DNA from 4 places in the Enterobacter cloacae complex sp. HYC003_NIDB genome. Region 3 is predicted to be linked to each of the others. Evidence: predicted binding sites of a transcription regulator. Region 3 holds the regulator's gene; each other region holds the start of a gene.
The links. Region 3 encodes PurR, which represses purine synthesis genes. Its sites were predicted from a motif close to CANGCAAACGTTTGCNTG; they were not measured.
Positions count from the first base shown of each region.

Region 1: the regulator PurR is predicted to act here: its motif matches at 2,880-2,897, upstream of purM (phosphoribosylformylglycinamidine cyclo-ligase).
Region 2: the regulator PurR is predicted to act here: its motif matches at 2,084-2,101, upstream of carA (glutamine-hydrolyzing carbamoyl-phosphate synthase small subunit).
Region 4: the regulator PurR is predicted to act here: its motif matches at 4,583-4,600, upstream of purH (bifunctional phosphoribosylaminoimidazolecarboxamide formyltransferase/IMP cyclohydrolase).

Region 1 covers NZ_CP114220.1:1,382,918-1,390,446, forward strand. The annotation lists gene ppk1 (polyphosphate kinase 1) at 1-915, opposite strand, end outside; gene purN (phosphoribosylglycinamide formyltransferase) at 1,144-1,785, opposite strand; gene purM (phosphoribosylformylglycinamidine cyclo-ligase) at 1,782-2,819, opposite strand; gene O1722_RS06580 (6-phospho-beta-glucosidase) at 3,086-4,516, shown strand; gene upp (uracil phosphoribosyltransferase) at 4,743-5,369, shown strand; gene uraA (uracil permease) at 5,452-6,741, shown strand; gene O1722_RS06595 (DnaA inactivator Hda) at 6,838-7,529, shown strand, end outside.
Region 2 covers NZ_CP114220.1:4,111,787-4,119,315, forward strand. The annotation lists gene carB (carbamoyl-phosphate synthase large subunit) at 1-698, opposite strand, end outside; gene carA (glutamine-hydrolyzing carbamoyl-phosphate synthase small subunit) at 717-1,865, opposite strand; gene dapB (4-hydroxy-tetrahydrodipicolinate reductase) at 2,320-3,141, opposite strand; gene O1722_RS19680 (LacI family DNA-binding transcriptional regulator) at 3,274-4,281, opposite strand; gene O1722_RS19685 (class I mannose-6-phosphate isomerase) at 4,469-6,211, shown strand; gene O1722_RS19690 (PTS sugar transporter subunit IIA) at 6,214-6,642, shown strand; gene O1722_RS19695 (PTS sugar transporter subunit IIB) at 6,653-7,147, shown strand; gene O1722_RS19700 (PTS mannose/fructose/sorbose/N-acetylgalactosamine transporter subunit IIC) at 7,158-7,529, shown strand, end outside.
Region 3 covers NZ_CP114220.1:2,818,249-2,825,777, reverse strand. The annotation lists gene O1722_RS13440 (riboflavin synthase) at 1-548, shown strand, start outside; gene cfa (cyclopropane fatty acyl phospholipid synthase) at 580-1,728, opposite strand; gene punC (purine nucleoside transporter PunC) at 2,027-3,226, opposite strand; gene punR (DNA-binding transcriptional activator PunR) at 3,339-4,250, shown strand; gene purR (HTH-type transcriptional repressor PurR) at 4,268-5,293, opposite strand; gene cydH (cytochrome bd-I oxidase subunit CydH) at 5,591-5,680, shown strand; gene O1722_RS13410 (MFS transporter) at 5,842-7,008, shown strand; gene sodB (superoxide dismutase [Fe]) at 7,046-7,529, opposite strand, start outside.
Region 4 covers NZ_CP114220.1:4,557,109-4,564,637, reverse strand. The annotation lists gene O1722_RS21835 (YjaG family protein) at 1-366, shown strand, start outside; gene hupA (nucleoid-associated protein HU-alpha) at 553-825, shown strand; gene O1722_RS21825 (DUF1481 domain-containing protein) at 837-1,529, shown strand; gene purD (phosphoribosylamine--glycine ligase) at 1,578-2,870, opposite strand; gene purH (bifunctional phosphoribosylaminoimidazolecarboxamide formyltransferase/IMP cyclohydrolase) at 2,886-4,475, opposite strand; rRNA gene O1722_RS21810 (16S ribosomal RNA) at 5,039-6,580, shown strand; rRNA gene O1722_RS21805 (23S ribosomal RNA) at 6,779-7,529, shown strand, end outside.

The DNA of each region.
Region 1 (7,529 bases), 1.4 Mb from region 3:
GTTCGGGAAGCCAATGAAATCTTTAAAGTTGTGGTAACGCCCACCGGGGATAATGGAGTCGTAGCGGGAGATGGTCAGCTTATCGCGCAGCATCTCCACCATCGCGTCCGGCATATCGCGTTGATAGACAAACCGCACCGGCTCCGCCGTCAGGCGCTGCTTGAGGCTGGAAGACATCAGCTCCATCATGCTGGCCTCCATCTCATGCACCAGATCGTACTCGGCGTCACGGGTCATCTTCATCGAGTAGGCGTTGAGCGCGTCGTAATCGAAGAAGCCTTTGAAGATATCGTCCAGGCAGTAGCGCAGGATGTTATCCAGCAGGATCATCGGCTTACGCCGGCGCGGGGTTTCCGGCGGCAGGTTTACAAAGCGTGGGACTTTATCAGACGGTATTTCCAGCAACGCGTAGTTAATGGTCTCACCACGAATGATTTCTACCGCCAGATAGGTGTAATCATCTTTCAGGAACTGCACCAGATCGGTTTCACGGTTGATCAGAATCGGGGTAATGTGCTGGCGCAGATAATGTTTGAAATAGTGGCGCAGCCAGTTTTGCTGATTCGCGGAGAGCTGGCGTTCGTTGATCAGGAAGATTTGGTTGCGTGCCATTTCCAGCAGCAGCTCGTTATAGAGGCCATCAAATTCCTGATCGGCTTTCATGACGCGAGACTGGATTTTTCCAAGCAGATGCCGCGAGTGGGAGTTTAAGCCCTGTTCTTCGCTGATGATGATTCGGCGTTTCAGTTCGGCGAAGCGAACCTTGTAGAACTCATCCAGATTGTTGGAATAGATGCCTAAAAAACGCATACGTTCAATCAGCGGGTTGCTTTTATCGGCCGCTTCCTGAAGTACACGTTCGTTGAATGCTAACCAGCTTAGCTCTTTCTCGATGTATAACTTTTCCTGACCCATTACAGCTCACACTCCAGTTCAATCACAGGACGTGGTAAATCCGTCTCGTCCTTATTATGGCGAGCATTTCCACGATATGTCCAACAGTGCCAGAAAAGTATGACAGTTATTTTTTTGTTGGGGAATTTAGAGGGTTGGGGGAGGGGGTGTCGGGTGGCGCTGCGCTTACCACGACCTACGGGACCGTAGGCCCGTGCAAGCGAAGCGCCGCCGGGCAATTCAAACAGACTACTCTTCAGCCGCATAACCCTGCGGGGGCAACTTCACGCCGTCCAGCCAGGCTGCGCCGTTGCGCATCTCCAGACGTCCATCGACAAACCAGCTTACCACCAGCGGATAAATGGCGTGTTCCTGCGTCTGCACACGTTCGGTCACGTCGTCTTCGTTGTCGCCGTCAAAGACCGGTACTTTTGCCTGCAAAATGACCGGACCGCCGTCCAGCTCGTCGGTGACGAAATGCACGGAGGTACCATGCTCCTCATCGCCGTTCTCCAGCACCTGACGATGGGTGTGCAGACCGGGGTATTTTGGCAGCAGGGAAGGGTGGATATTGAGCAGTCGTCCGGCGTAGTGTGCAACAAAAGCCGGGCTCAGGATGCGCATGTAGCCTGCCAGCACCACCACGTCAGGTGCGTAGGCGTCAATCTCCTGCACCAGCTCACGGTCAAAGGCTTCACGCCCGGCGAACTGGCTGGCTTCCAGCGCGTGCGCAGGAATGTTCGCTTCCCGCGCGCGCTCAAGGCCGAATGCATCGGCCTTGTTGCTGAATACTGCCCGAATGGTGCCATTGATTTTCTTCTGTTTGCAGGCGTCTATGATTGCCTGCAAATTGCTTCCGTTGCCGGAAATGAGCACCACGATGTTTTTCATTCAATGACCACACGCTGTTCGGAATCGGAAGCTTTAATCGTACCGATTTTCCACGCGTTTTCACCTTTTTCTGTCAGCAGCTTAACCGCTTTATCCGCTTCGCTGGCGGGCAGGGCGATAACCATGCCCACGCCGCAGTTAAAGGTGCGGTACATTTCGTGAGAGCTCACGTTGCCTGCGGTTTGCAGCCAGTTGAAGACGGACGGCCACTGCCATGAGGATGCGTCGATCACCGCCTGGGTATTGTCCGGCAGCACGCGCGGAATGTTTTCCCAGAAGCCGCCGCCGGTGAGGTGAGCGATGGCGTGCACGTCAACGTTCTCAATCAGCTCCAGCACGTTTTTCACGTAGATGCGGGTCGGGGCCAGCAGGTGATCGGCCAGCGGTTTGCCGTCCAGCTCGGTGGTCAGCGGGTCGCAACCGCTCACTTCGAGGATTTTACGCACCAGAGAGTAGCCGTTGGAGTGCGGACCGCTGGAGGCCAGCGCAACCAGCACATCGCCGTCAGCCACTTTGCTGCCGTCGATAATTTCTGATTTTTCTACCACGCCGACGCAGAAGCCTGCGACGTCATAATCTTCACCGTGATACATGCCAGGCATTTCCGCGGTTTCACCGCCGACCAGCGCACAGCCGGATTGCAGGCAGCCTTCGGCGATACCGTTAATGACGCTGGCTGCGGTATCCACGTCCAGCTTGCCGGTCGCGTAGTAATCGAGGAAGAACAGCGGCTCGGCGCCCTGTACCACCAGGTCGTTGACGCACATCGCCACCAGATCGATACCAATCGTATCGTGACGCTTAAGATCCATCGCCAGGCGCAGTTTTGTACCGACACCATCCGTACCCGAGACCAGCACAGGTTCACGATATTTTTGCGGCAGCGCGCACAGTGCGCCGAATCCACCCAGGCCACCCATCACTTCCGGGCGGCGGGTTTTTTTCACCACACCTTTGATTCGGTCAACCAGCGCATTACCTGCGTCAATATCAACACCGGCATCTTTGTAGCTGAGAGAAGTTTTGTTGGTCACGGCTTAAATCCCCACGCGATTGCATAGCTAGTAAGAAAAATCGGCGCAATTCTAACAGTCCAGGCAAACGTTTGCGAGCCTATTCTCGGCGCGAGGATCTTTTTTTCTGTGCGGGCTGTCTAGGGCAACAAACTTGACTCTGTTCACGAAAATGAAACCGGTTTCGGCGATCTGCTTGCAACGGCTATCCCCTTTGCACATCATCAAACTGAAACCGGTTTCTGTAACTGTTTTTGCAGAAAATAACGCAGAATGAGGGATAGCGAATGTCAGGATTTAAAGCAGGTTTTCTGTGGGGTGGGGCCGTTGCGGCGCACCAGCTCGAAGGCGGCTGGAAAGAGGGCGGCAAGGGCGTGAGCGTTGCCGATGTCATGACGGCAGGCGCCCACGGGGTACCGCGTGAAATCACCAACGGCGTGCTGGAGGGGAAAAATTACCCAAACCACGAAGCCATCGACTTTTATCACCGCTATAAAGAAGACATCAAACTCTTTGCCGAGATGGGGTTCAAATGCTTCCGCACCTCCATCGCCTGGACGCGTATCTTCCCGAAAGGCGACGAGCTGGAGCCGAACGAAGCGGGACTCAAATTCTATGACGATCTTTTTGACGAGTGCCTGAAGCACGGCATCGAGCCGGTGATCACGCTTTCCCACTTCGAGATGCCTTTCCACCTGGTGACGGAATACGGCGGCTGGCGCAACCGTAAGCTGATCGACTTCTTTGTTCGCTTCGCGAAGGTCGTTTTTGAGCGCTACCAGCATAAAGTGAAGTACTGGATGACCTTTAACGAGATCAACAACCAGGCCAACTTCCACGAAGACTTTGCGCCGTTTACCAACTCCGGGCTGAAATATGCGCCGGGAGAAGATCGCGAGCCGGTGATGTTCCAGGCGGCGCACTATGAGCTGGTGGCCAGTGCTCTGGCGGTGAAGGCGGGGCGCGAGATCAACCCGTCACTGCAAATCGGCTGCATGATTGCCATGTGCCCCATCTATCCGCTGACCTGTGCCCCGGACGATATGATGATGGCGATGAACGCCATGCATCGTCGCTACTGGTTCACCGACGTTCACGTGCGCGGCAAGTATCCGCAGCATCTGCTCAACTACTTTGAACGTCGCGGCTTCGCGCTGGATATCACCGAAGAAGATAAAGTGGCGCTGACGCAGGGCTGCGTGGATTACATCGGGTTCAGCTACTACATGTCTTTTGCTACCAAGGCGACGGCGGACAACCCGCAGCTGGACTACGACGAGAGCAAGAGCCTGGTCTCTAACCCGTACGTGCAGAAATCGGACTGGGGCTGGCAGATTGACCCGGTGGGGCTTCGCTACTCCCTCAACTGGTTCTGGGATCACTACCAACTGCCGCTGTTTATTGTTGAGAACGGCTTTGGCGCGATCGACGTGCAGGAAAGCGACGGCACGGTGAACGACCAGTACCGCATCGACTACCTTTCCGCACACATCCGCGAGATGAAAAAAGCGGTGGTGGAGGATGGCGTAGATCTGATGGGCTATACCCCGTGGGGCTGTATCGACCTGGTCTCTGCCGGCACAGGCGAGATGAAAAAACGCTACGGCTTTATCTTTGTCGATAAAGATAACGAAGGTAACGGCACGCTGAACCGCAGCAAGAAGAAATCGTTCGACTGGTATAAGCAGGTGATTGCCAGCAACGGCGATAACCTGTAATTGTCGGGTGGCGCTAACGCTTACCCGACCTACACTACACGTAGGCCCGCGTAAGCGCAGCGCCACCGGGCTGAACCCGCACCCAAGCCGGAGCTTCGCCTCCGGTTTTTTTGTCTCTAAATCACTTTGCTTGATATACGTCAAGCAAGATGGGTATGGCGCAATCCGAAAAAAGCGGTATAATCCCGCGATTTTTTTGCGGATGCCACCTCAGAGGAGAAAGAGAATGAAGATTGTGGAAGTGAAACACCCACTCGTTAAACACAAGTTGGGCCTGATGCGTGAGCATGACATCAGCACGAAGCGTTTTCGCGAACTGGCTTCTGAAGTGGGTAGCCTGCTGACCTACGAAGCGACCTCTGATCTGGAAACGGAAAAAGTGACCATCGAAGGCTGGAACGGTCCGGTACAGGTTGAGCAGATCAAAGGTAAAAAAATTACCGTGGTGCCAATCCTGCGTGCGGGTCTGGGCATGATGGAAGGCGTGCTGGAGCACGTCCCAAGCGCGCGTATCAGCGTGGTGGGTATCTACCGTAACGAAGAGACGCTTGAGCCGGTCCCGTACTTCCAGAAGCTGGTCTCTAACATCGACGAGCGTATGGCGCTGGTGGTTGACCCGATGCTGGCGACCGGCGGTTCGATGATCGCCACCATCGACCTGCTGAAAAAAGCGGGATGCAGCAGCATCAAAGTGCTGGTGCTGGTTGCGGCGCCGGAAGGTATCGCGGCGCTGGAAAAAGCGCACCCGGACGTTGAACTCTATACCGCGTCTGTCGACCAGGGACTGAACGAGCACGGGTACATCATCCCGGGGCTCGGCGATGCCGGCGATAAGATTTTTGGTACTAAATAATCGAATAACGATAAAGAAGCCGACTTTGATAGTCGGCTTTTTTTTGAATAAAAACCAACAATGACACTCAGAGGAAAACACTATGACGCGCCGTGCTATCGGGGTGAGTGAAAGACCGCCGCTTTTACAGACAATCCCGCTTAGTTTGCAGCACCTGTTCGCCATGTTTGGCGCAACAGTGCTGGTGCCAATCCTGTTTCACATTAACCCGGCTACCGTGCTGCTGTTTAACGGCATCGGTACGCTACTTTACCTCTTCATCTGTAAAGGCAAAATCCCGGCCTATCTCGGGTCGAGCTTCGCGTTTATCTCCCCGGTTCTGCTGTTGCTGCCGCTGGGTTATGAGGTCGCGCTGGGCGGCTTTATCATGTGCGGCGTGCTGTTCTGCCTGGTCTCCTTCATTGTGAAGAAGGCCGGTACCGGCTGGCTGGACGTGATGTTCCCGCCTGCGGCAATGGGGGCCATCGTTGCCGTCATCGGCCTGGAGCTGGCGGGCGTGGCGGCGAACATGGCCGGGCTGCTGCCTGCGGACGGTCAGTCACCGGATTCCAAAACCATTATTATTTCGCTGGTGACGCTGGGCGTGACGGTATTCGGTTCCGTCCTGTTCCGCGGCTTTATGGCGATTATCCCGATCCTGATCGGCGTGCTGGCGGGTTACGCGCTCTCCTTCGTGATGGGCGTTGTGGATACCACCCCGATTGCCGAGGCGCACTGGTTCGCGCTGCCAACCTTCTACACCCCGCGCTTTGAATGGTTCGCCATTTTCACCATTCTGCCTGCCGCGCTGGTGGTGATTGCTGAGCACGTCGGCCACCTGGTGGTGACGGCGAACATCGTGAAGCGCGACCTGATCCGCGATCCGGGCCTGCACCGCTCCATGTTTGCGAACGGCTTCTCGACCATTATCTCCGGTTTCTTCGGCTCCACGCCAAACACGACTTACGGTGAGAATATCGGCGTAATGGCGATCACCCGCGTCTACAGCACCTGGGTTATCGGCGGCGCGGCGATCATCGCCATTCTGCTCTCCTGCGTTGGTAAACTGGCGGCGGCGATCCAGATTATCCCGGTTCCGGTGATGGGCGGCGTTTCTCTGCTGCTGTACGGGGTGATCGGTGCCTCCGGTATTCGCGTGCTGATTGAATCCAAAGTGGATTACAGCAAGGCGCAGAACCTGATCCTCACTTCCGTTATCCTGATTATCGGCGTGAGCGGCGCGAAGGTGCACATCGGCGCGGCAGAGCTGAAGGGGATGGCGCTGGCGACCATCGTCGGCGTCGGCCTGAGCCTGATTTTCAAGCTGATCTCGGTGATCCGCCCGGAAGAGGTAGTGCTGGACGCGGACGACAGCGAAAAAGCGCCACATTGATCGTCATGCCGGGCGAAGGATCGCCCGGTTCTCTCCTTGCAGGTTCCGTGTTAAACTCCATTCCGATTTTATGTAAGATCTCTGGTTGAGGTATTTCTGAACGGACCGGCACAGCTCTCTCTGCCACTTTATCTCCCTGACGACGAAACTTTCGCGAGTTTCTGGCCGGGTGATAACCCCTCTTTACTGGCTGCACTGCAAAACGTGCTGCGCCAGGAACACAGCGGATACATCTATATCTGGTCACGCGAAGGCGCGGGACGCAGCCACCTGCTGCATGCCGCCTGTGCGGAGCTTTCGGCGCGCGGTGACGCGGTAGGCTATGTGCCGCTGGATAAACGCACCTGGTTTGTGCCTGAGGTGCTGGAGGGCATGGAACATCTCTCCCTGGTCTGCATCGATAATATCGAATGCGTGGCGGGGGACGAACCGTGGGAAATGGCGATCTTTAACCTCTACAACCGCATTCTGGAGTCGGGCAAAACCCGGCTGCTGATCACCGGCGATCGTCCGCCGCGTCAGCTCAATCTGGGGCTGCCGGATCTGGCGTCTCGTCTGGACTGGGGGCAAATCTACAAGCTGCAACCGCTGTCGGATGAAGACAAACTCCAGGCACTTCAGCTGCGCGCTAAGCAGCGTGGGTTTGAGCTGCCGGAGGACGTGGGTCGGTTCCTGCTTAAACGCCTGGACAGGGAAATGCGCACGCTCTTTGATACGCTCGATCAGCTCGATCGCGCCTCCATCACCGCCCAGCGCAAGCTGACCATTCCGTTTGTGAAAGATATTCT
Region 2 (7,529 bases), 1.3 Mb from region 3:
GAGCAGACGATGATGCAGTTGTCGTTTTTATCACGCACCACTTCCATCTCGTACTCTTTCCAGCCAATCAGCGATTCATCAATCAGCAACTCTTTGGTTGGGGAGAGATCCAGGCCGCGCTCGCAAATTTCTTCAAACTCTTCGCGGTTGTAGGCAATGCCGCCGCCGGTGCCACCCATGGTGAAGGAAGGGCGGATGATGCACGGATAACCCACTTCAGCCGCAACGGCCAGCGCTTCTTCCATATTGTGCGCGATACCGGAACGTGCGGTATCAAGGCCAATTTTTTTCATTGCCACGTCGAAGCGGCGACGGTCTTCTGCTTTATCAATCGCGTCGGCGGTCGCACCGATCATGGTCACGCCGAACTCTTCCAGCACGCCCTGACGCTCCAGCTCCAGCGCACAGTTCAGCGCCGTCTGGCCGCCCATGGTCGGCAGCACCGCGTCCGGACGCTCTTTCTCGATAATTTTGCGTACCACTTCCCAGTGAATCGGCTCGATGTAGGTCGCATCCGCCATTTCCGGGTCGGTCATGATGGTGGCCGGGTTAGAGTTTACCAGGATGACACGGTAACCCTCTTCACGCAGGGCTTTACACGCCTGCGCACCGGAGTAGTCGAATTCGCAGGCCTGGCCGATGACAATCGGGCCAGCGCCAAGGATCAGGATGCTTTTTATGTCTGTACGTTTTGGCATGGTCTTCTCAGCTCCTGATTATTTAGCGGTCTTACGGTATTGCTCGATAAGTTCGATGAAGTGATCGAACAGCGGCGCGGCATCGTGTGGGCCCGGGCTGGCTTCAGGGTGGCCCTGGAAGCTGAACGCAGGCTTATCGGTGCGATGGATACCCTGCAAGGTACCATCGAACAGTGACTTATGCGTCACGCGCAGGTTAGCTGGCATCGTTGCTTCATCCACAGCGAAGCCGTGGTTCTGCGCGGTGATCATCACCGTGTTGTTGTCGATATCTTTCACCGGGTGGTTACCACCGTGGTGGCCAAACTTCATCTTGACGGTGTTCGCTCCGCTCGCCAGCGCCAGCAGCTGATGGCCGAGACAGATGCCGAATACCGGGATGTCGGTTTCAAGGAAGGACTTGATGGCGTCGATAGCGTAGTCGCACGGCGCCGGGTCGCCAGGACCGTTTGAGAGGAAGATGCCGTCCGGGTTCATCTTCAGAACATCTTCAGCAGAGGTTTTCGCCGGAACCACCGTCAGGCGGCAGCCACGGTCAACCAGCATACGCAGGATGTTGCGCTTGGCGCCAAAATCGTAGGCCACCACGTGGAACGGCAGCTCGCTTTCCGGTTTCGCTTCCGGCAGGTCGCCTTCCAGCGTCCAGCTTCCCTGCGTCCAGCTGTAGGCTTCAGCGGTGGTCACTTCTTTCGCCAGGTCCATACCGTTCAGTCCCGGGAAGGCTTTCGCTTTTTCCAGCGCCAGCGTCGCATCGAGGTTATCCCCTGCGATGATACAACCGTTTTGTGCACCCTTCTCGCGCAGCAGACGCGTCAGCTTACGGGTATCGATATCGGCAATCGCCACAATGTTGTGGCGCTTCAGGTAAGAAGAGAGGTCTTCGGTGTTGCGGAAGTTGCTGGCAATCAGCGGCAGGTCGCGAATGACCAGGCCTTGCGCATGTACCTGAGAGGATTCTTCGTCAGCCGCATTGGTGCCGACATTGCCGATATGAGGATAAGTAAGAGTAACGATTTGGCGAGAATAGGAAGGATCAGTGAGGATTTCTTGATAACCGGTCATTGAAGTATTGAAAACGACTTCCCCAACCGCCGAACCCGTTGCCCCTATGGCCCGACCGATAAACTGGGTTCCGTCTTCCAGAACCAATAGCGCTGACTTAATCAAAACACCCTCCAGAGAATATTCACTCACTTTATTTGCATATTAATTCATAACCATGTCATGGATCAATGCAAATGTGTTGCCAGCGGATTTTTGGCAAACGGCGGCATTCTGGGGATTTGCCATGTAAAAGTCAACTTAAAACGGGAGTTTTGTATATTCTTTTGCAAGCCTGGCGGTCTGAACTCAGATTAAGCGGCAAAAAGATCAACTAAATCACTGTGGAAACCGCTTGCGTATGCTGTTTAATAGAAAGGAACGTCTTGCAGGAATAAAAAGTGGACCAAATGGTCAAAATTTACAGTTCAGCAACAGAAATTATCGACAAAACACTTACTTTAAATCAGTTAGACACAATAAACACCCAAAACAGACAAAATAAAAGGGCAATAAAATATTGCCCTATGCAATCAAGTAATTACGACTGCAATAACCACATCACGAAGGGTAATAATGCTTACAAATTGTTGAGTTCGAGGACATCTCGCATATCAAAAAGACCATTACGCTTACCTTTCAGCCACAATGCCGAACGTACCGCCCCGTTTGCAAATGTCATGCGGCTGGATGCTTTATGAGTGATTTCGATCCTTTCGCCAATATCGGCGAACATAGCGGTATGTTCACCGACGATATCACCTGCGCGAACGGTGGCAAACCCAATGGTGCCAGGCACGCGCTCGCCAGTGTGGCCTTCGCGAGAATAGACCGCGATGTCTTTCAAATCTTTATCCATTGCACACGCAATCGCTTCGCCCATTGCCAGCGCCGTGCCTGACGGAGCATCGACTTTGTGGCGATGGTGCGCTTCGACGATTTCAATGTCGGTGTAGTCGCCCATCACCTTCGCCGCCTTCTCCAGCAGTTTCAGCATGACGTTTACCCCCACGCTAAAGTTTGCCGCAAAGACAATCGCAATCTCAGTGGACGCATCCTGAATGGCTTGCTTACCGGCCTCGTCAAAACCGGTGGTGCCAATCACCATCCCTTTACCGTGCTGACGGCAAAACGCCAGGTGAGCCAACGTGCCTTCAGGGCGGGTAAAATCGATAAACACGTCAAAGTCTTCTTTCACCGCCTCAAGGCTGCTCTGCACGGTAACGCCCGTCTGACCTGCGCCCGCCAGCTCGCCTGCATCGGCTCCCAAAAGCGATGAACCTTCACGCTCCAGCGCCGCGCCAAGCGCCACGCCATCCATCTGTAGTGCCGCCTGAATCAGCTGACGGCCCATACGTCCACCCGCGCCCGCAATGGCGACGCGGATCTGTGCATCATGCATAGTTATTCTCTTACGTTAAAATGATGTAAATCGTTTTCAGATTAACCAGCCTTTGCACAGGCTGCCACAGAAAACGCCGATAATTAGAATTTAATGATAAACAGGGTGAGATATCAGTGAAAGACATGATCGTCAGCGAAAACCACATGATTCCCGCACCACCAGCGCAGGCGGCAGAATGATGCGTTTGGCGGGTTCGTCGTTGCCCTGTATGCGGCTGTAAAGTAACTCCCCTGCCTTACGACCAATCTCTTTCGCCGCCACCGATACGGTGGTCAATGCGGGCTGCACCAGAGCCGCTTCGGTAATATCATCGAAACCGACCAGCGCAAAATCACGTCCCGGCTCACGGCCCATCTTGCGTAAGCTTTGCATCACCCCCAGCGCCACAACATCCTGATAGCAAATTGCCGCACTGATGTGTGGATGCTCGAGAAGTAACGCCTCTGCCACGCGCGCGCCGTCGCTTTGGCTGGCGTGAGAGGTTCTGATCCAGGCAGGATTCGGCGTCACGCCGTACTCCAGCAGCTTGCTGGTAAAGCCCCCGATACGCTGCGCCCGAGAGCCCGAATTCTGGCTCCCTCCAATGAACGCAATGTGCCGATGGCCCATTCTGAGCAGATGCTCCGTCGCCATCTGCGTGCCTAAGAAGTTATCCGTTCCGACAAAATCAAAATCCGGATCGTTCAGCGGTCGCACAACCATGATAGCCGGAATATTGCGCCGCTTCAGACCCTCAAAAAAGGCCTGGGGCGTTTCCCGAGCCGCACACAGCACCATACCGCCGACGTTATTACGCATCAGTGAATCAACAAATTTTTGCTGTCGCTCTGCCGATTCCTCGCTATTCGCCAGAAAAAGCATCAGCTCGTGGCGCTCCATTTCATGACTTAGCCCTGCCGTCATCTCGCTGTAAAAAGGGTTGGTGATATCGTGCAAGAGCAGCCCGACCTGGTTACTGCTGCGGTTACGTAAATTGGCTGCCGTCTGGTTATAGACATAGCCGGATTCATCCAGCGCCTTAAGCACACGTTCGCGCGTGCTTTGCGAAATGCGGCCTTTGTTGCAGAGCACCATCGAGACCGTCGCCGTTGACACGCCGGCGCGTTTCGCGACATCGGCCAGTGTAATTCCCGTCATGTTGTCTCCTTCATCATCACTACAGGTTAATCGAATAACCTGTTTTTTGCATTTTTCCCTGTGAGACTCTTCACATTACCGCTGTTGTTCTGGATTCGATTCGCATTTATGGCGGGTTAATCGCGTTAACCACTCTTCTCAAATACGGTTAATCGAATAACCTTAAATAACGATTACGGAGGATACAATGACAACCTACGACAAATTCCCCACGGTGGCGATACAGGGTTTTGATGACAGCGCCTGGCAAGGCTGGGAAGCAATAACCCGCGTTCTTGAGTCAAAAACCCAACAGCGCAGCCGCACGGTGCTGGTGATTGACTGCTATCCGGGCGTGCGCATGACCGAGCTTGAAGAGAACGTGCTGCCGCGTCTACGCCCGACGCTGGCGATCAATGCTGAACAGGCGCGACGGGATGAGTGTGCCATTCATGAGATGCTGGCACGCAACCTCACAGACGATCGCGTCTTTGGCGTTCTCTCCTGCCACCAGCTTGGAGAGTTTTTCGATCCCGCGCGTCTGGAGGCTTTGCAGGTTCGGGTGAGCCAGTGTTCTGGGGGGCTGATTGTGATCTACGGTCCCGGTGCGACGCTTGTCCATCCGGGTGATGTGCTGGTGTATGCCGATCTGCCGCGCTGGGAGATCCAGCAGCGTATGCGCCGGGGTGAGACTGGGAACTGGGGCGCAGATAATCAGCAGGAAGATATGCTTCGTCGCTACAAGCGCGCCTTTTTTGTCGAATGGCGCGTCTTCGATCGCCACAAAACGCCGCTGCTCAGGCGCACCGATTTTTTACTGGATACAACCCAGACGAACCAGCCCGCGATGGTCAGCGGCGAGGCCCTGCGAGCCGGGCTGAAGCAAACTACCACCCAGCCTTTCCGCGTGGCGCCCTTTTTCGATCCTGGCGTCTGGGGCGGCCAGTGGATGAAACAGCAATTCGATCTCGATCCCTCTGCACCCAATTACGCGTGGTGTTTTGACTGCGTGCCCGAGGAGAACAGCCTGTTACTGCGTTTTGGCGCAGTGCGGATCGAGATCCCCTCTCAGGATCTGGTTTTGCTTGAGCCCCGTGCTCTGCTGGGCGAGAAAGTTCACGCACGTTTCGGCGCGGAATTCCCGATCCGTTTTGACTTCCTCGACACCATGGGTGGCCAGAATCTGAGCTTCCAGGTCCACCCCATTACCGAGTACATCCAGCAGCAGTTTGGGATGCACTATACCCAGGATGAGAGTTATTACATTCTGGAAGCGGAGCCGGGTGCCGTCGTCTATCTGGGGACCAAAACCGGCACAGACCCTGAGGCCATGATGGACGATCTCAGGCGCGCGGGTCGCGGTGAAAAACCGTTTGATGACGACCGCTTCGTTAATCAGATCCCGGCAAAAAAGCACGATCATTTCCTGATCCCGGCTGGGACGGTGCACTGCTCCGGCGCGGGTACCATGGTGCTGGAGATCAGCGCTACGCCGTATATTTTCACCTTCAAACTGTGGGACTGGGGCCGCCTGGGCCTGGACGGGCTGCCGCGCCCGGTACACCTGGAGCACGGTGAAAAGGTGATCGACTGGCAGCGCGACGCGCAGTGGGTTCATCAGCATCTGGTGAATCAGTTCGAACCTGTCGCGGAAGGAAACGGCTGGCGTGAAGAGCGTACTGGCCTGCACGAGCGTGAATTTATCGAAACCCGCCGCCACTGGTTTAGCGAACCCGTTTTGCACCACACCGGCGGCGGTGTGAACGTGCTGAATCTGGTAGAGGGCGACGAAGCAATTGTCGACAGCCCAACCGGTGCATTTGAGCCGTTTACCGTCCATTACGCCGAAACCTTCATCATTCCGGCAAGCGTAGGTGACTATCGCATTTCACCTTCAGCCCGTGCTTCCGGACACCCCCTCGCGACTATCAAAGCCTGGGTAAGGAGCTAACGATGATTCATTTTATTGTCGCCACTCATGGGCCGTTAGCCGCCGCGCTGCTGGAGAGCGGCCGGATGGTATACGGCGAGCTCCCCGGCGTACACGCCATTTGTCTGACCGAACAGGCGGGAATAGAGGGCTTCCGGCAGGATTTCATCTCCACACTGGAAGCGGCAAGCGTCAACGCTGACGGCGTGCTGGTGCTGTGCGACATGCAAAGCGGCACGCCGTGGAACGTGGCCTGTGAGGCCGCGCTTAACCCATATACGCAGCCGCCGGTCGCCGTGGTGGCTGGAGTCAACTTCCCGATGCTGCTGCAAACCGAAGAGGTGATGATGGCTCGCGATGTTCATCAGGCTGCCGGGCAGCTTATCGAACTTACTCTGCCGACGCTGGTACAGGCGAAACCGGCAGATACTGCACAGACAGACGATTTTTAAGGAGCCGCATATGAGTATTTCTTTTGTACGCATTGACGATCGCGTGATCCACGGGCAGCTCATTACACGCTGGGCCAGGGAGCTGCCCTGCGACGGCATCGTTGCCATTGACGATGCCGTTGCGGCCGATCCGCTGTTATCGTCGGTCATGAAAGGGGCCGTATCAGATACCAAAGTGTGGCTGTTCGATACGGCAACCGCGATCGAAAAACTGCCAAAAGTGATTGCCAGCGAAAAGCGCTATTTCGTGATTGGCAAATCTCCACTCACGCTACAGCGCATTGAGCAGGCGGGCATTAGCCTGAAAAACAGCAATGGAAAAATTAACGTGGGCCCGATGAGCGCCCGGGCTAACACGATCACCATCGGCCCGAATCAATCGGTAACCCAGGATGAAGCGGCGGCGTTCGAGTGGCTGACCGGGCAGGGACACGCGATTGAATTCCGCCTGGTTCCTGATGCCAGTTTTTATACCTGGCAGGATGCCAGACAAAAGCTGAAATAAGGAGCAGATCATGATTATCGAAGCGGCTTTAATTGGCCTGCTGTGTTATCTGGGCGCACTCAGTAGTCCGTGGCTTTTAGGGCTGACGGGCGGCTGGTATCTCATCTCCCGACCGCTCATTTCCGGGATGCTGGTTGGCCTGATACTGGGCGATATCAAAACCGGGATTATGATTGGCGTAGCGGTGCAGGCGGTTTATATCGCAATGGTGACACCCGGCGGCTCGATGCCAGCAGATTTAAACTTTGTGGCTTATCCGGCCATTGCACTGGGAATACTTTCCGGCAAAGGACCTGAGGTTGCCGTCGCGCTGGCGGCGACTATTGGGATCGCCGGAACCATTCTCTTCAATGCGATGATGGTGCTGAACTCCTTCTGGAAC
Region 3 (7,529 bases):
TGCTCGACGGCATTGAAACCGGGGCGTCGATAGCGCATAACGGCTGCTGCCTGACGGTGACCGAAATTAACGGTAACCAGATTAGCTTTGATTTAATGAAAGAGACGCTGCGTATCACTAACCTGGGTGAGCTTGTGGTGGGAGATATCGTCAACGTTGAACGCGCGGCGAAATTCAGCGATGAGATTGGCGGGCATCTGATGTCGGGCCATATTATGACCACCGCAGAAGTGGCGAAAATCGTGACCTCGGAAAATAACCGTCAAATCTGGTTTAAGGTGCAGGATCCGTCATTAATGAAATACATCCTGTATAAAGGATTTATTGGCATCGATGGGATTAGTCTGACCGTCGGTGAAGTGACGCCAACGCGTTTTTGCGTGCATTTAATTCCTGAAACGCTGCAACGTACTACGCTTGGCGCAAAAAAACTGGGGCAGCGCGTAAATATCGAAATTGATCCCCAGACCCAGGCGGTCGTGGATACCGTTGAGCGCGTACTGGCGGCGAAAGAGGCGGCGATAATAAAAACCGTGGAAGAAGAATAAAAAATAACCCCGGTTAACCGGGGTTATTTTTTCAGCGAGCCACACGCAAACCGTGCTCAATCCCACGACTAAACACCACCTGCCAAAGCTGTATATCCCGCGCACGGAACGCGCCCGCACAGGCATTCAGATAATAGCTAAACATCCGTTTGAATCGTTCCGAATAGTTGTCGGCGATTTCAGGCCATGCAGCCTGGAAACGTTCATGCCAGGCCATCAGGGTGGTGTCGTAATCTGCGCCGAAGTTATGCCAGTCTTCCACAATAAAATGCGGTTCGCTGGCGTTCGCAATCTGGCGAACAGAGGGTAAACAGCCATTCGGGAAGATATATTTGTTGATCCAGGGATCCACATTGTTATCGGTGCGTTTAGAGCCGATGGTGTGTAGCAGGAAAATTCCCTCAGGCTTCAGGTTACGATCGGCGACCTCGAAGTAAGTCTTGTAGTTCTTCGGCCCCACGTGCTCGAACATACCTACGGAAACAATGCGATCGAACTGCTCGTTCAGGTCGCGGTAGTCCTGAAGCCGAATATCAACATCCAGACCCAGACAGCGTTCCTGCGCCATCTTCTGCTGTTCAGCGGAAATCGTGACGCCGGCTACGCTGACGCCGTAATTTTTCGCCATAAACCAGGCAAGACCACCCCAGCCACAGCCGATGTCCAGCACACGCATACCGGGCTGTAACTGCAATTTATCGCAGATCAGTTGCAGCTTGTCCTGCTGCGCCTCTTCCAGGGTCGTCGCTTTTTTCCAGTATCCGCAGGAGTACTGCATTAAAGGATCGAGCATACGGCTGAACAGATCGTTGCCCAGGTCGTAATGCTCTTTACCGACGATCCACGCCCGTTTTTTACTTTGCAGATTGAACAGGCGGGCGGAGGCAATGCGTAAGGTATCTTTGAAATGACGAGGGAGCTGTTTTTCAAGACCGGCGCGTAATACGCTGGAGAAGAACATATCCAGCCGCTCACACTCCCACCAGCCGTCCATATAGCTTTCACCCAGCCCTAACGACCCCTCCTGTAACACGCGTTTGAAAAAATCGGGATGCTTTATCTGGGGATCGGAGGGGGATGAGCCATTAATCGTAATGCCCGCACGTCCCAACAGTTCACTGACGATCCGGGACCAGTTATCGTCCGGAACGCTGACTTCTTCTATACACGATGAACTCATAGCTTCTCCATCACCTTGCTGTGATCAGAACCTTAAAACAGCGTAGACGCTTTTTTGGTTTGTGAGAAATCTCACGGTAAATGCCCGCGAGGCTAATATCCGACGTAGAACAGAGGAAGGGAGATAACCCTTGCCGAAATGCCTTCCATGGTAAAACGGGAGCGCTCCGGCTCCCGTTAACACTTAATATTTATCGTATTTAATCGAACCAAATTTAGTATAGGCCGCAAAATTTGGTGATTCAACAGAAAATTGTTAGCAACCTAATCACTGGTATTTAACATAGTTTCCCGCGCAATCAGGCGTGCGACGTTTCTGTCTGCGCGTTTTCACTCTGCTCGCGATGGGCTGAGGACTGCATGCGATAGCCCAATCCCGCCAGCGCAACGGTGACCAGCATCACGCTGGTGGTGGTGAGCAGCGGGGTTGCAATCAACGCAGAGACCACGAGACTTGCCAGGAAGCACAGGCCAAGTTGCAGGGTATTTTGCAGCGCGGCAGCGCGGCCTGTCGCCTGCGGGAATGGACGCAACGCCTGGGCTACAACGATAGGGTAGATAGCCCCGTTAGCGATCGCCATGACGCAGAACGGAATCAAAATTTCTGCAAGCCCGGCGCCGGGAATAAAGCCGACAGCCCAGGTCGCAATCACGCTTAGGGCATACAGCACCAGCAGCCAGGGCAGCATCTGTTGGCCTTCCCATTTTTGCAGCGCGGCGCGACAGCCATAGCCACCCACCAGGAAGGCGATGGTCTGTGGTACATAGCTCAGGCCGATAGCCGCCGGGCTGTAGCCCATGTCATGCAGAATGAACGGCGAACCGGTCAGCCAGGCAAAGAAGCTGGCAGAGCAGGCAGCATAAATCAGCACGTTACCGCGATAGGCTTTCGACCGCAGTAAAGAGGTAAAGGTGATGGGCTTTGCGTCCGGATGCGTCTCTTTTTTATGCGCAGGTTTAAGCCCGAAAGCAGGCAGCATCAGGACCAGCGTAATAGCAAAGAGCGTGGCGAAAATAGCCTGCCAGTCGAAATGCGCGAGGATCCAGCTGCCCAGTAACGGGGCAAGCGCCGGCGACAGGCCGACCAGCGGCATAATAGTGGCGAATATGCGGTTAGTGCGCGAGGCGGGGTAGTAATCGGTCACCAGCGCCTGCCAGGTGACCGCAGCGGCGCAGACACCGACCGCCTGAATAAAGCGCAGCGCCAGCAGCCAGGCGGCATCGCGGACCCACATCATGCCCAGACAGCCTACGGCAAAAATCGCCAGCCCCAACAACAGGACGGGCTTACGGCCAAAACGATCCGAGAGCGGCCCCCACAGCAATTGCGCAAAAGCAAAGCCAGCGAGGAACAAACTTAAACTGGCGCTGATGGCGGCGGCAGGGGTTTGCAAATCTTCCTGCATCGCGGCGAACGCGGGCAGATACATATCGGTCGCCAAAAAGCCCAGCACGCTTAAGCCGCCGAGCCAGACTAAAAATCCTTTCCTGGGTTGCACTTTTTTTCTCCTGAGGAGGCAGGTGTACGTTGGCGCAGAGTGTAGGGAGTGCAAAGCGGCTTGTGAAACGCTAATATTTGGCGGGTGCATTCAAAAAATTTGCAGGCTAAAGATGTGGTCAGATTATTCCCTTGAAGTGGTTGATGCCGTGGCGCGTAACGGCAGCTTTACCGGTGCCGCCCAGGAGCTGCATCGCGTTCCCTCGGCTATCAGCTATACGGTGCGCCAGCTGGAAGCGTGGCTGGCGGTCCCGCTGTTCGAGCGGCGCCATCGCGACGTGGAGCTCACGCCTGCCGGAGCGTGGTTTTTGAAGGAAGGGCGGTCTGTTATCAAAAAAATGCAGATCACCCGTGAGCAGTGCCAGCAGATCGCCAACGGCTGGCGCGGGCATCTCGCTATCGCGGTGGATAACATCGTTAAGCCGGAGCGGACCCGGCAGATGATCGTCGATTTCTATCGTCATTTTTCCGACGTCGAACTGCGTGTTTCGCAGGAAGTGTTCAACGGCGTCTGGGATGCGCTGGCGGACGGCAGGGCGGAGATGGCGATTGGTGCAACCCAGGCGATCCCGGTTGGGGGGCGCTACGCGTTTCGCGACATGGGCATGCTGAGCTGGACCTGCGTGGTCGCGCGCGATCACCCGCTGGCGGCGCAGGAAGGTCCGCTGAGCGATGACACCTTACGCAACTGGCCCTCGCTGGTGCTGGAAGATACCTCCCGCTCGCTGCCCAAGCGCATTACCTGGCTGCTGGATAATCAGCGCCGCGTGGTCGCGCCGGACTGGGAGTCGTCGGCCACCTGTCTGAGCGCGGGGCTGTGCGTTGGCATGGTGCCGGTGCATTTTGCGCGCCCGCGCATCGATGCGGGAGAGTGGGTGGCCTTGACGCTGGAAAACCCCTTCCCGGATGCCGCGTGCTGTCTGACGTGGCAGCAAAACGACGTCTCGCCCGCCATGGACTGGCTGCTGGATTATCTGGGCGACAGCGAAACGCTGAACCGGGAGTGGTTGCGGGAACCAGCATAGCTGGTCCCGTAAAGTGATTAACGACGGTAGTCGCGGAACGGACCGTCCGCAACGGAACGGCGTTCAATCAGGCGCGGGTGAACTTCAATGGACTGGGACTGTTCACGCTTGTTGACGATCCTGTCCAGCAGCATGTTGAAGGCCGTTTCACCCAGCGAATCTTTCGGCTGGTGAATGGTGGTCAGCGCCGGGGTAAAGAAGCGGGCGTTGCGCACGTTGTCATAGCCGATCACCGAGATATCCTGCGGGACGCGCAGGCCGAGTTCATCCGCCGCGCAGAGCGCGCCCATCGCCATGATGTCGCCGCCGCAGAACACCGCGGTAGGGCGATGCGGCTGGGAGACGATCTGCTGCATGGCGCGATAGCCCGACTCCGGCTCGAAGTCGCCCTGAACAATCCAGTTTTCCGGCACGGTGATCAGCGCCTCTTCCATCGCTTTCATGAAACCGGCCAGACGGCCAGCTCCGGTGTTACGCTCCAGCGGACCCGGGATCACGCCAATTTCACGATGACCGCGTTCTACCAGATAACGCCCCGCCATGTAGCCGCCTTCAAAGGCGTTATCAATTACGGAGTCGGTGAAGTCTGCGCGCGCTTCGCCCCAGTCCATGACCACCATCGGAATGTGGCGATACTCTTCCAGCATGGAAAGGACCGACTCAGGGTATTCAGAACACATTACCAGCAGGCCGTCGACGCGCTTTTGCGCCATCATTGACAGGTAAGCGCGCTGTTTTTCAATGTTGTTCCACGCGTTGCCCAGAATCAGGGTATAGCCTTTCTGGAAGCAGTTTTTTTCAACGGCTTCGATGATTTCAGCAAAGTAGGCCGCTTCACTGCTGGTGGCCAGCAGGCCAATCGATTTGGTGTGATTAACCTTCAGGCTGCGGGCGACGGCACTTGGCGAGTAGTGCAGTTCTTTGATTGCCGCCCAGACGGCATTACGCGTCTCTTCAGCGACGAAACGCGTTTTGTTAATAACATGTGATACGGTTGTGGTGGAAACGTTTGCGCGTTTTGCTACGTCTTTAATTGTTGCCATTAAATGTCACTCCAGACCATATCCTAAGCTCCTGAAAAAATTGAAGGTAAACGTTTGCCTTCTCTCACCCTTATCACGCAAACATGAGTTGCGACACGCCGGGAAAACGACACAGGACGTCAGGAGGGGGTCAGTGGCCGGTACGCTAATAAATTTAGCGTGGAATTTTGTCCTATCTTGATGAAAAGGGGAAGAGGTAAAGTGGATATCCGCTTAAATCCTGGAAGATTTTTGACCTGAACTGTGTAAAAATGAGCAAGCTCACTTTTCGTAGGGTGAATAAAAGGAGAAAAATTGATGAGTACCGATCTGAAGTTTTCGCTGTTTACCACCATTGTTGTTCTTGCCCTGATTGTTGCGGGTGGTTTAACCGCTGCGCTGCACTGATTCAGGAGGGGGGAGAACCTTCTCCCTCTCTTGCCGCTATTGTTACCTCTCCGGCAAAAATCTTTTGCCAAAATGTTAACTTCTCATTTTTTGTGATTGATGTCATGCTTTTGACTTCTTAGTTCTGTGCCGGGTTATGGCACGGTATCCGGAGTCTCTTCATGAAAATCAATTTTCCCCTGCTGGCCCTGGCGATTGGCGCCTTTGGGATTGGCACCACTGAATTCTCCCCTATGGGGTTATTGCCTGTTATCGCCCGGGGTGTGGACGTCTCAATTCCTGCGGCCGGTATGTTAATTAGCGCCTACGCGATTGGCGTGATGGTGGGCGCGCCGCTGATGACGCTGCTGCTTTCCCACCGCGCTCGCCGCAATGCGCTGATTTTCCTGATGGCGATTTTCACTCTCGGAAATGTGCTTTCCGCAATTTCGCCCGATTACACCACTCTGATGCTTTCGCGCATTCTGACCAGCCTCAACCATGGCGCCTTCTTCGGACTGGGCTCGGTTGTTGCCGCCAGCGTGGTGCCAAAACATAAGCAGGCCAGCGCGGTAGCCACTATGTTCATGGGCCTCACCATCGCTAATATCGGCGGCGTTCCCGCTGCCACCTGGCTGGGAGAAGCCATCGGCTGGCGTATGTCTTTCCTCGCAACCGCCGGACTGGGCGTGGTCGCGATGGTTGCGCTGTTCTTCTCACTGCCGAAAGGAAGTGCGGGAGAACGTCCGGAAGTACGTAAAGAGCTGGCGGTGCTGATGCGTCCTCAGGTGTTGTCCGCGCTGCTTACCACGGTACTGGGGGCCGGGGCGATGTTTACGCTCTACACCTATATCTCCCCGGTGCTGCACGACATTACCCACGCAACGCCACTCTTTGTTACCGCGATGCTGGTGCTAATTGGTGTCGGGTTCTCGATTGGCAACTATCTCGGCGGGAAATTTGCCGACCGCTCCGTCAGTGGAACACTGAAAGGTTTTTTAACGCTGCTGATTGTCATCATGGTGGCGATTCCGTGGCTGGCGCGTAACGAAGTGGGTGCCGCGATTGCCATGGTGGTTTGGGGCGCCGCAACCTTTGCCGTGGTGCCACCGTTGCAGATGCGCGTAATGCGCGTTGCGCACGAAGCGCCGGGGCTCTCTTCGTCGGTGAATATCGGTGCGTTTAACCTGGGCAATGCGCTGGGTGCCGCAGCGGGCGGGGCGGTGATCTCAGGTGGTTTGGGTTACAGCTTTGTGCCGGTGATGGGGGCGATCATTGCTGCACTCGGCCTGCTGCTGGTGATGATGTCTGGTCGTAAACAGCCTGAAGCGGTGTGTACGGCGGAATAAACAAAAACGCAGAAGGGCTGCCCCTTCTGCGTGTCTCTTACGCGGCGAAGTTCTTCGCAACAAATTCCCAGTTAACCAGTGCCCAGAAGTGTTCCAGGTAGTTCGGGCGCGCATTACGGTAATCAATGTAATAGGCGTGTTCCCATACGTCCACGGTCATCAGCGGCGTGGCGCTGGTGGTAAGAGGGGTACCCGCATTAGAAGTGGAAACGATAGCCAGTTTGCCATCAGCCTCTTTTACCAGCCAGGTCCAGCCGGAGCCAAAGTTTTTAACGGCTGCGTCAGTAAACTTCGCTTTAAAATCCGCGAAACTGCCGAACGCGGCGTTAATCGCTACCGCCAGCTCACCGGTAGGTTCTCCGCCTGCGTTTGGGGCCAGGCAGTGCCAGTAGAAGGTGTGGTTCCACACCTGTGCGGCGTTGTTGAATACGCCGCCGTCTGAACTGCGCACGATCTCTTCCAGCGTTTTGCCTTCAAAATCGGTGCCCTTGATCAGATTGTTCAGGTTGGTGACATAGGTC
Region 4 (7,529 bases), 1.7 Mb from region 3:
GAAGAGGCTATTCCGGCTGCGGATGATTTCGACCTGTATGGCGTCTACCCGGCCATTGATGCCTGTGTGGCGTTGAGCGAGCTGATCCACTCCCGTCTGAGCGGTGAAACCCTGGAACACGCCATTGAAGTCAGTAAGGCATCCATTACCACCGTTGCGATGCTGGAAATGACCCAGGAAGGCCGTGAAATGACCGACGAGGAGCTGCGTGCTAACCCGGCGGTTGAACAGGAATGGGATATTCAGTGGGAAATTTTCCGTCTGCTGGCGGAGTGTGAAGAACGTGATATTGAGCTGATCAAAGGGCTTCGCGCGGACCTTCGCGAGGCTGGTGAGAGCAATATTGGTATAATTTTTAACCAATGAGACAACAAAACGTGATTTAACGCCTGTTTTGTCACTCCTCGACTCTTCCCTTTCGCCCCCCGTCTGGTCTACATTTGGGGGGCGAAAAAAAGTGGCTATCGGTGCGTGTATGCAGGAGAGTGCTTTTTTGGCATTTTCGTCGCACTCGATGCTTAGCAAGCGATAAACACATTGAAAGGATAACTTATGAACAAGACTCAACTGATTGATGTAATTGCGGACAAGGCTGATCTGTCTAAAGTGCAGGCTAAAGCTGCTCTGGAATCTACCCTGGCTGCTATTACTGAGTCTCTGAAAGAAGGCGATGCTGTACAACTGGTTGGTTTCGGTACCTTCAAAGTGAACCACCGCGCTGAGCGTACTGGCCGCAACCCGCAGACCGGTAAAGAAATCAAAATCGCCGCAGCTAACGTGCCGGCATTTGTTTCTGGTAAAGCACTGAAAGACGCAGTTAAGTAAGACGCGTGGCAGTGAACAGTTTTAACGAAGGGGCGGCAACGCCCCTTTTGTCATTCTGGCGTGGAACACTCGCGCTGGCAGGCGTACTGTTGCTGTCTGCCTGTAGCCATGATTCCTCACTCCCCCCGTTTACCGCCAGCGGCTATGCTGACAACCAGGGTGCGGTCAGGATCTGGCGCAAAGATTCCAGCGATGAAGTCCATATGCTCACCGCATTCAGCCCGTGGCATAACGGCAACACCTCGACCGCAGAATACCGCTGGCAGGGCGATGCGCTGTCGCTCATTGAACTGAATATCTACAGTAAGACTCCCGAACACGTGAAGGTGCGTTTCGACGACCACGGCGAGCTGAGCTTTATGCAGCATGAGGTCAATGGACTGAAACAGCAGCTTTCCAGCGATCAGGTCGCCCTCTACCGCTACCGTGCTGAACAACTCCGCCAGACCAGCGATGCGCTGCGTCAGGGCCGCGTGGTGCTGCGCCAGGGGCGCTGGCATGCCGACGGCACGGTGACCACCTGCGAAGGGCAGACGGTGAAGCCTGAGCTTGAATCCTGGGCAACCGAACACATTCAGCGTCGTCAGCGGCATTCATCTGTGGAGGTGAGTGTGGCATGGCTGGAAGCGCCGGAAGGCTCTCAGCTGTTGCTGGTGGCGAATGAAGATTTCTGCACCTGGCAGCCGACAGAGAAGAGTTTCTGACGTAAATCCCCTCTCCCTGTGGGAGAGGGTTAGGGTGAGGGTGTGAAATTACTCTCCCTGCTCCCGCGCAATGGCACGATAGCCGATATCCTGGCGGCTGAAGCTGCCATTCCAGTGAATATCCGCCATCAGCGCATAGGCGCGCTTCTGCGCCTCTGCCACGGTCTGGCCCAGCGCGGTCGCACACAGCACGCGACCGCCGTTGGTGAGCACGCGGTCGTCGTCAGAGAGCTTTGTACCGGCGTGGAACACCTTCGCACCGTCAATCTCTTCCAGCGGCAGGCCGTGGATCTCATCTCCGGTGTTGTAGCTACCCGGATAGCCACCCGCAGCAATCACCACACCTAAAGAGGCACGCTCGTCCCACTCGGAAGTTTTCTCGTCCAGCTTGCCTTCGCACGCCGCCAGACACAGATCAACCAGATCGGACTTCATGCGCAGCATGATCGGCTGGGTTTCCGGATCGCCGAAGCGGCAGTTGAATTCAATCACCTTCGGGTTACCCTGCTTGTCGATCATCAGGCCTGCGTAAAGGAAACCGGTGTAGGTATTGCCTTCCGCAGCCATCCCCTTCACGGTTGGCCAGATGATGCGGTCCATGGTGCGCTGGTGTACTTCGTCAGTGACCACCGGAGCAGGGGAGTAAGCTCCCATCCCGCCGGTGTTTGGCCCCGTGTCGGCATTGCCTACGCGCTTGTGATCCTGGCTGGTCGCCATCGGCAGAACGTGCTCGCCGTCAACCATCACGATAAAGCTCGCTTCTTCGCCGTCGAGGAACTCTTCAATTACGATGCGGTGGCCCGCGTCGCCAAAGGCGTTACCCGCCAGCATATCCTGCACGGCGGCTTCCGCTTCTTCGAGGGTCATCGCCACGATAACGCCTTTCCCGGCAGCCAGGCCGTCGGCTTTGATCACAATCGGCGCGCCTTTTTCACGCAGGTAAGCCAGAGCAGGCTCTACCTCGGTGAAGTTCTGATATTCCGCCGTCGGGATGTTATGACGCGCGAGAAAATCTTTGGTGAAGGCTTTTGAGCCTTCCAGCTGCGCAGCCCCTTCCGTTGGGCCGAAAATTTTCAGGCCCGCGGCGCGGAAGGCATCTACAACGCCGATCACCAGCGGTGCTTCCGGGCCAACAATCGTCAGATCGATATTCTCGTTTTGGGCAAAGCTCAGCAGCGCCGGGATGTCGGTTACGCCGATGGCGACGTTCTGTAGTGCGGGCTCCAGCGCGGTCCCGGCGTTACCCGGTGCCACAAAGACGGTTTCAACCTGCGGAGACTGCGCTGCTTTCCACGCCAGGGCGTGCTCGCGCCCGCCGTTACCAATCACTAATACTTTCATTTTCTGCTCCGGGAATTAATGGCGGAAGTGGCGCATGTCGGTGAAGATCATTGCGATGCCATGCTCGTCGGCAGCGGCAATCACTTCGTCATCACGGATTGAACCGCCAGGCTGGATCACACAGGTGATGCCCACAGCAGCGGCCGCGTCGATACCGTCGCGGAACGGGAAGAAGGCGTCAGAGGCCATGGCGGAACCTTTGACTTCCAGACCTTCGTCACCTGCTTTAATACCCGCGATTTTCGCAGAGTAAACGCGGCTCATCTGGCCTGCGCCTATTCCGATGGTCATGTTCTCTTTGGCGTAGACGATGGCGTTGGATTTCACAAACTTCGCCACTTTCCAGCAGAACAGCGCGTCACGCAGTTCCTGCTCGGTTGGCTGACGTTTGGTGACGACACGCAGATCGGCTTCGCCCACCATACCCAGATCGCGGTCCTGAACCAGCAGCCCGCCGTTCACGCGCTTGAAGTCCAGGCCTGGAACGCGCTCTGCCCACTGGCCGCAAACCAGTACGCGCACGTTCTGTTTCGCCGCGGTGATTTTCAGCGCCTCTTCGGATGCTGATGGCGCGATGATCACTTCGACAAACTGACGGGAGATGATGGCCTGCGCGGTTTCCGCATCCAGCTCGCGGTTGAAGGCGATAATGCCGCCGAACGCGGAGGTCGGGTCGGTTTTGTAGGCGCGATCGTAAGCTTCCAGAATAGACGCACTTACCGCAACGCCGCATGGGTTGGCGTGCTTGACGATAACGCAGGCTGGCTCGCTGAACTCTTTCACGCATTCCAGCGCGGCGTCGGTATCGGCAATGTTGTTATAGGAGAGGGCTTTGCCCTGTACCTGCTGGGCAGTCGCTACAGAGGCTTCTTTTACCTCTTCTTCTATATAGAAGGCAGCCTGCTGGTGGCTGTTCTCGCCGTAACGCATATCCTGCTTCTTAATGAAGTTCAGGTTCAGCGTGCGCGGGAAGCGGCCAGATGGATCTTTGCTTTCACCGTGGTAGGCAGGTACCAGGCTACCGAAGTAGTTGGCGATCATGCTGTCGTAGGCGGCGGTATGCTCGAAGGCTTTGATGGCGAGATCGAAACGCGTTTCAAGCGTCAGGGACCCTTCGTTGGCATCCATCTCATTAATAATGGCGTTGTAGTCACTGCTCTTTACCACGATGGCCACATCTTTATGGTTCTTGGCTGCGGAGCGCACCATGGTCGGGCCGCCGATGTCGATATTCTCAACAGCGTCTTCCAGAGAACAGCCTTCGCGGGCAACGGTCTGGGCGAACGGGTAGAGGTTAACAACCACCATGTCGATGGGGGCAATATTGTGCTGCTCCATAATGCCGTCGTCCTGACCGCGACGGCCCAGAATACCGCCGTGCACTTTCGGGTGCAGGGTTTTGACGCGTCCATCCATCATTTCCGGGAAACCGGTGTAATCGGACACTTCGGTTACCGGCAGACCTTTATCTGCTAACAGGCGAGCGGTACCGCCTGTAGAAAGCAGCTCTACGCCACGTGCAGAAAGTGCCTGAGCGAATTCGACGATACCGGCTTTATCAGAAACACTGAGCAGAGCGCGGCGGACTGGACGACGTTGTTGCATGGTAAATCCCCTGGATTTCACGATTACAGAGAGCGTTAGATGAATTTTCCTGTGAAAAACTCATCTAACACACCTGACGAGGCATCCTTGTGAAGCGCGAGCATTTTAACGAAAACGTTTGCGCAACGCTCGCACATTTTTACTTTTTCGTATCATTGTGGATAAGTCTGTGTGTAAAAAGGTATAAGGCGGGGTTTTGCTGTGGAATGCAGCAGTCAGTCATTTTTCTGTCATTTAGCGGTTGCGGCCTGCGGAGAACTCCCTATAATGCGCCTCCATCGACACGGCGGATGTGAATCACTTCACAAACAACCCGGTCGGTTGAAGAGAAAAAATCCTGAAATAACGGGTTGACTCTGAAAGAGGAAAGCGTAATATACGCCACCTCGCGACAGAGCGCTGAAGCGCGTCGCAACTGCTCTTTAACAATTTATCAGACAATCTGTGTGGGCACTCAAAGTGACATGGATTCTTAATGTCCTCGGACACTAAATGAATACCAAGTCTCAACGAGTGAACACGTAATTCATTACGAAGTTTAATTCATTGAGCATCAAACTTTTAAATTGAAGAGTTTGATCATGGCTCAGATTGAACGCTGGCGGCAGGCCTAACACATGCAAGTCGAACGGTAACAGGAAGCAGCTTGCTGCTTCGCTGACGAGTGGCGGACGGGTGAGTAATGTCTGGGAAACTGCCTGATGGAGGGGGATAACTACTGGAAACGGTAGCTAATACCGCATAACGTCGCAAGACCAAAGAGGGGGACCTTCGGGCCTCTTGCCATCGGATGTGCCCAGATGGGATTAGCTAGTAGGTGGGGTAACGGCTCACCTAGGCGACGATCCCTAGCTGGTCTGAGAGGATGACCAGCCACACTGGAACTGAGACACGGTCCAGACTCCTACGGGAGGCAGCAGTGGGGAATATTGCACAATGGGCGCAAGCCTGATGCAGCCATGCCGCGTGTATGAAGAAGGCCTTCGGGTTGTAAAGTACTTTCAGCGGGGAGGAAGGCGATAAGGTTAATAACCTTGTCGATTGACGTTACCCGCAGAAGAAGCACCGGCTAACTCCGTGCCAGCAGCCGCGGTAATACGGAGGGTGCAAGCGTTAATCGGAATTACTGGGCGTAAAGCGCACGCAGGCGGTCTGTCAAGTCGGATGTGAAATCCCCGGGCTCAACCTGGGAACTGCATTCGAAACTGGCAGGCTAGAGTCTTGTAGAGGGGGGTAGAATTCCAGGTGTAGCGGTGAAATGCGTAGAGATCTGGAGGAATACCGGTGGCGAAGGCGGCCCCCTGGACAAAGACTGACGCTCAGGTGCGAAAGCGTGGGGAGCAAACAGGATTAGATACCCTGGTAGTCCACGCCGTAAACGATGTCGACTTGGAGGTTGTGCCCTTGAGGCGTGGCTTCCGGAGCTAACGCGTTAAGTCGACCGCCTGGGGAGTACGGCCGCAAGGTTAAAACTCAAATGAATTGACGGGGGCCCGCACAAGCGGTGGAGCATGTGGTTTAATTCGATGCAACGCGAAGAACCTTACCTACTCTTGACATCCAGAGAACTTTCCAGAGATGGATTGGTGCCTTCGGGAACTCTGAGACAGGTGCTGCATGGCTGTCGTCAGCTCGTGTTGTGAAATGTTGGGTTAAGTCCCGCAACGAGCGCAACCCTTATCCTTTGTTGCCAGCGGTCCGGCCGGGAACTCAAAGGAGACTGCCAGTGATAAACTGGAGGAAGGTGGGGATGACGTCAAGTCATCATGGCCCTTACGAGTAGGGCTACACACGTGCTACAATGGCGCATACAAAGAGAAGCGACCTCGCGAGAGCAAGCGGACCTCATAAAGTGCGTCGTAGTCCGGATTGGAGTCTGCAACTCGACTCCATGAAGTCGGAATCGCTAGTAATCGTGGATCAGAATGCCACGGTGAATACGTTCCCGGGCCTTGTACACACCGCCCGTCACACCATGGGAGTGGGTTGCAAAAGAAGTAGGTAGCTTAACCTTCGGGAGGGCGCTTACCACTTTGTGATTCATGACTGGGGTGAAGTCGTAACAAGGTAACCGTAGGGGAACCTGCGGTTGGATCACCTCCTTACCTTAAAGAACCTGCCTTTGTAGTGCTCACACAGATTGTCTGATGAATGATGAACTTCTGAATGTACTTTTGAGTGCATTAAGAAGTTTTGCTCTTTAAAAATCTGGATCAAGCTGAAAATTGAAACGACACACAGCTCATGTGTGTTCGAGTCTCTCAAATTTTCGCAATCAGAAGTGAAACATCTTCGGGTTGTGAGGTTAAGCGACTAAGCGTACACGGTGGATGCCCTGGCAGTCAGAGGCGATGAAGGACGTGCTAATCTGCGAAAAGCGCCGGCGAGGTGATATGAACCCTTGACCCGGCGATGTCCGAATGGGGAAACCCAGTGCAATTCGTTGCACTATCGTTAACTGAATACATAGGTTAACGAGGCGAACCGGGGGAACTGAAACATCTAAGTACCCCGAGGAAAAGAAATCAACCGAGATTCCCCCAGTAGCGGCGAGCGAACGGGGAGCAGCCCGGAGTCTGAATCAGCTTGTGTGTTAGTGGAACGGTCTGGAAAGTCCGACGGTACAGGGTGATAGTCCCGTACACGAAAATGCACATGCTGTGAACTCGAAGAGTAGGGCGGGACACGTGGTATCCTGTCTGAATATGGGGGGACCATCCTCCAAGGCTAAATACTCCTGACTGACCGATAGTGAACCAGTACCGTGAGGGAAAGGCGAAAAGAACCCCGGCGAGGGGAGTGAAAAAGAACCTGAAACCGTGTACGTACAAGCAGTGGGAGCCTCTTTATGGGGTGACTGCGTACCTTTTGTATAATGGGTCAGCGACTTATATTCTGTAGCAAGGTTAACCGTATAGGGGAGCCGAAGGGAAACCGAGTCTTAACTGGGCGTTAAGTTGCAGGGTATAGACCCGAAACCCGGTGATCTAGCCATGGGCAGGTTGAAGGTTGGGTAACACTAACTGGAGGACCGAACCGACTAATGTTGAAAAA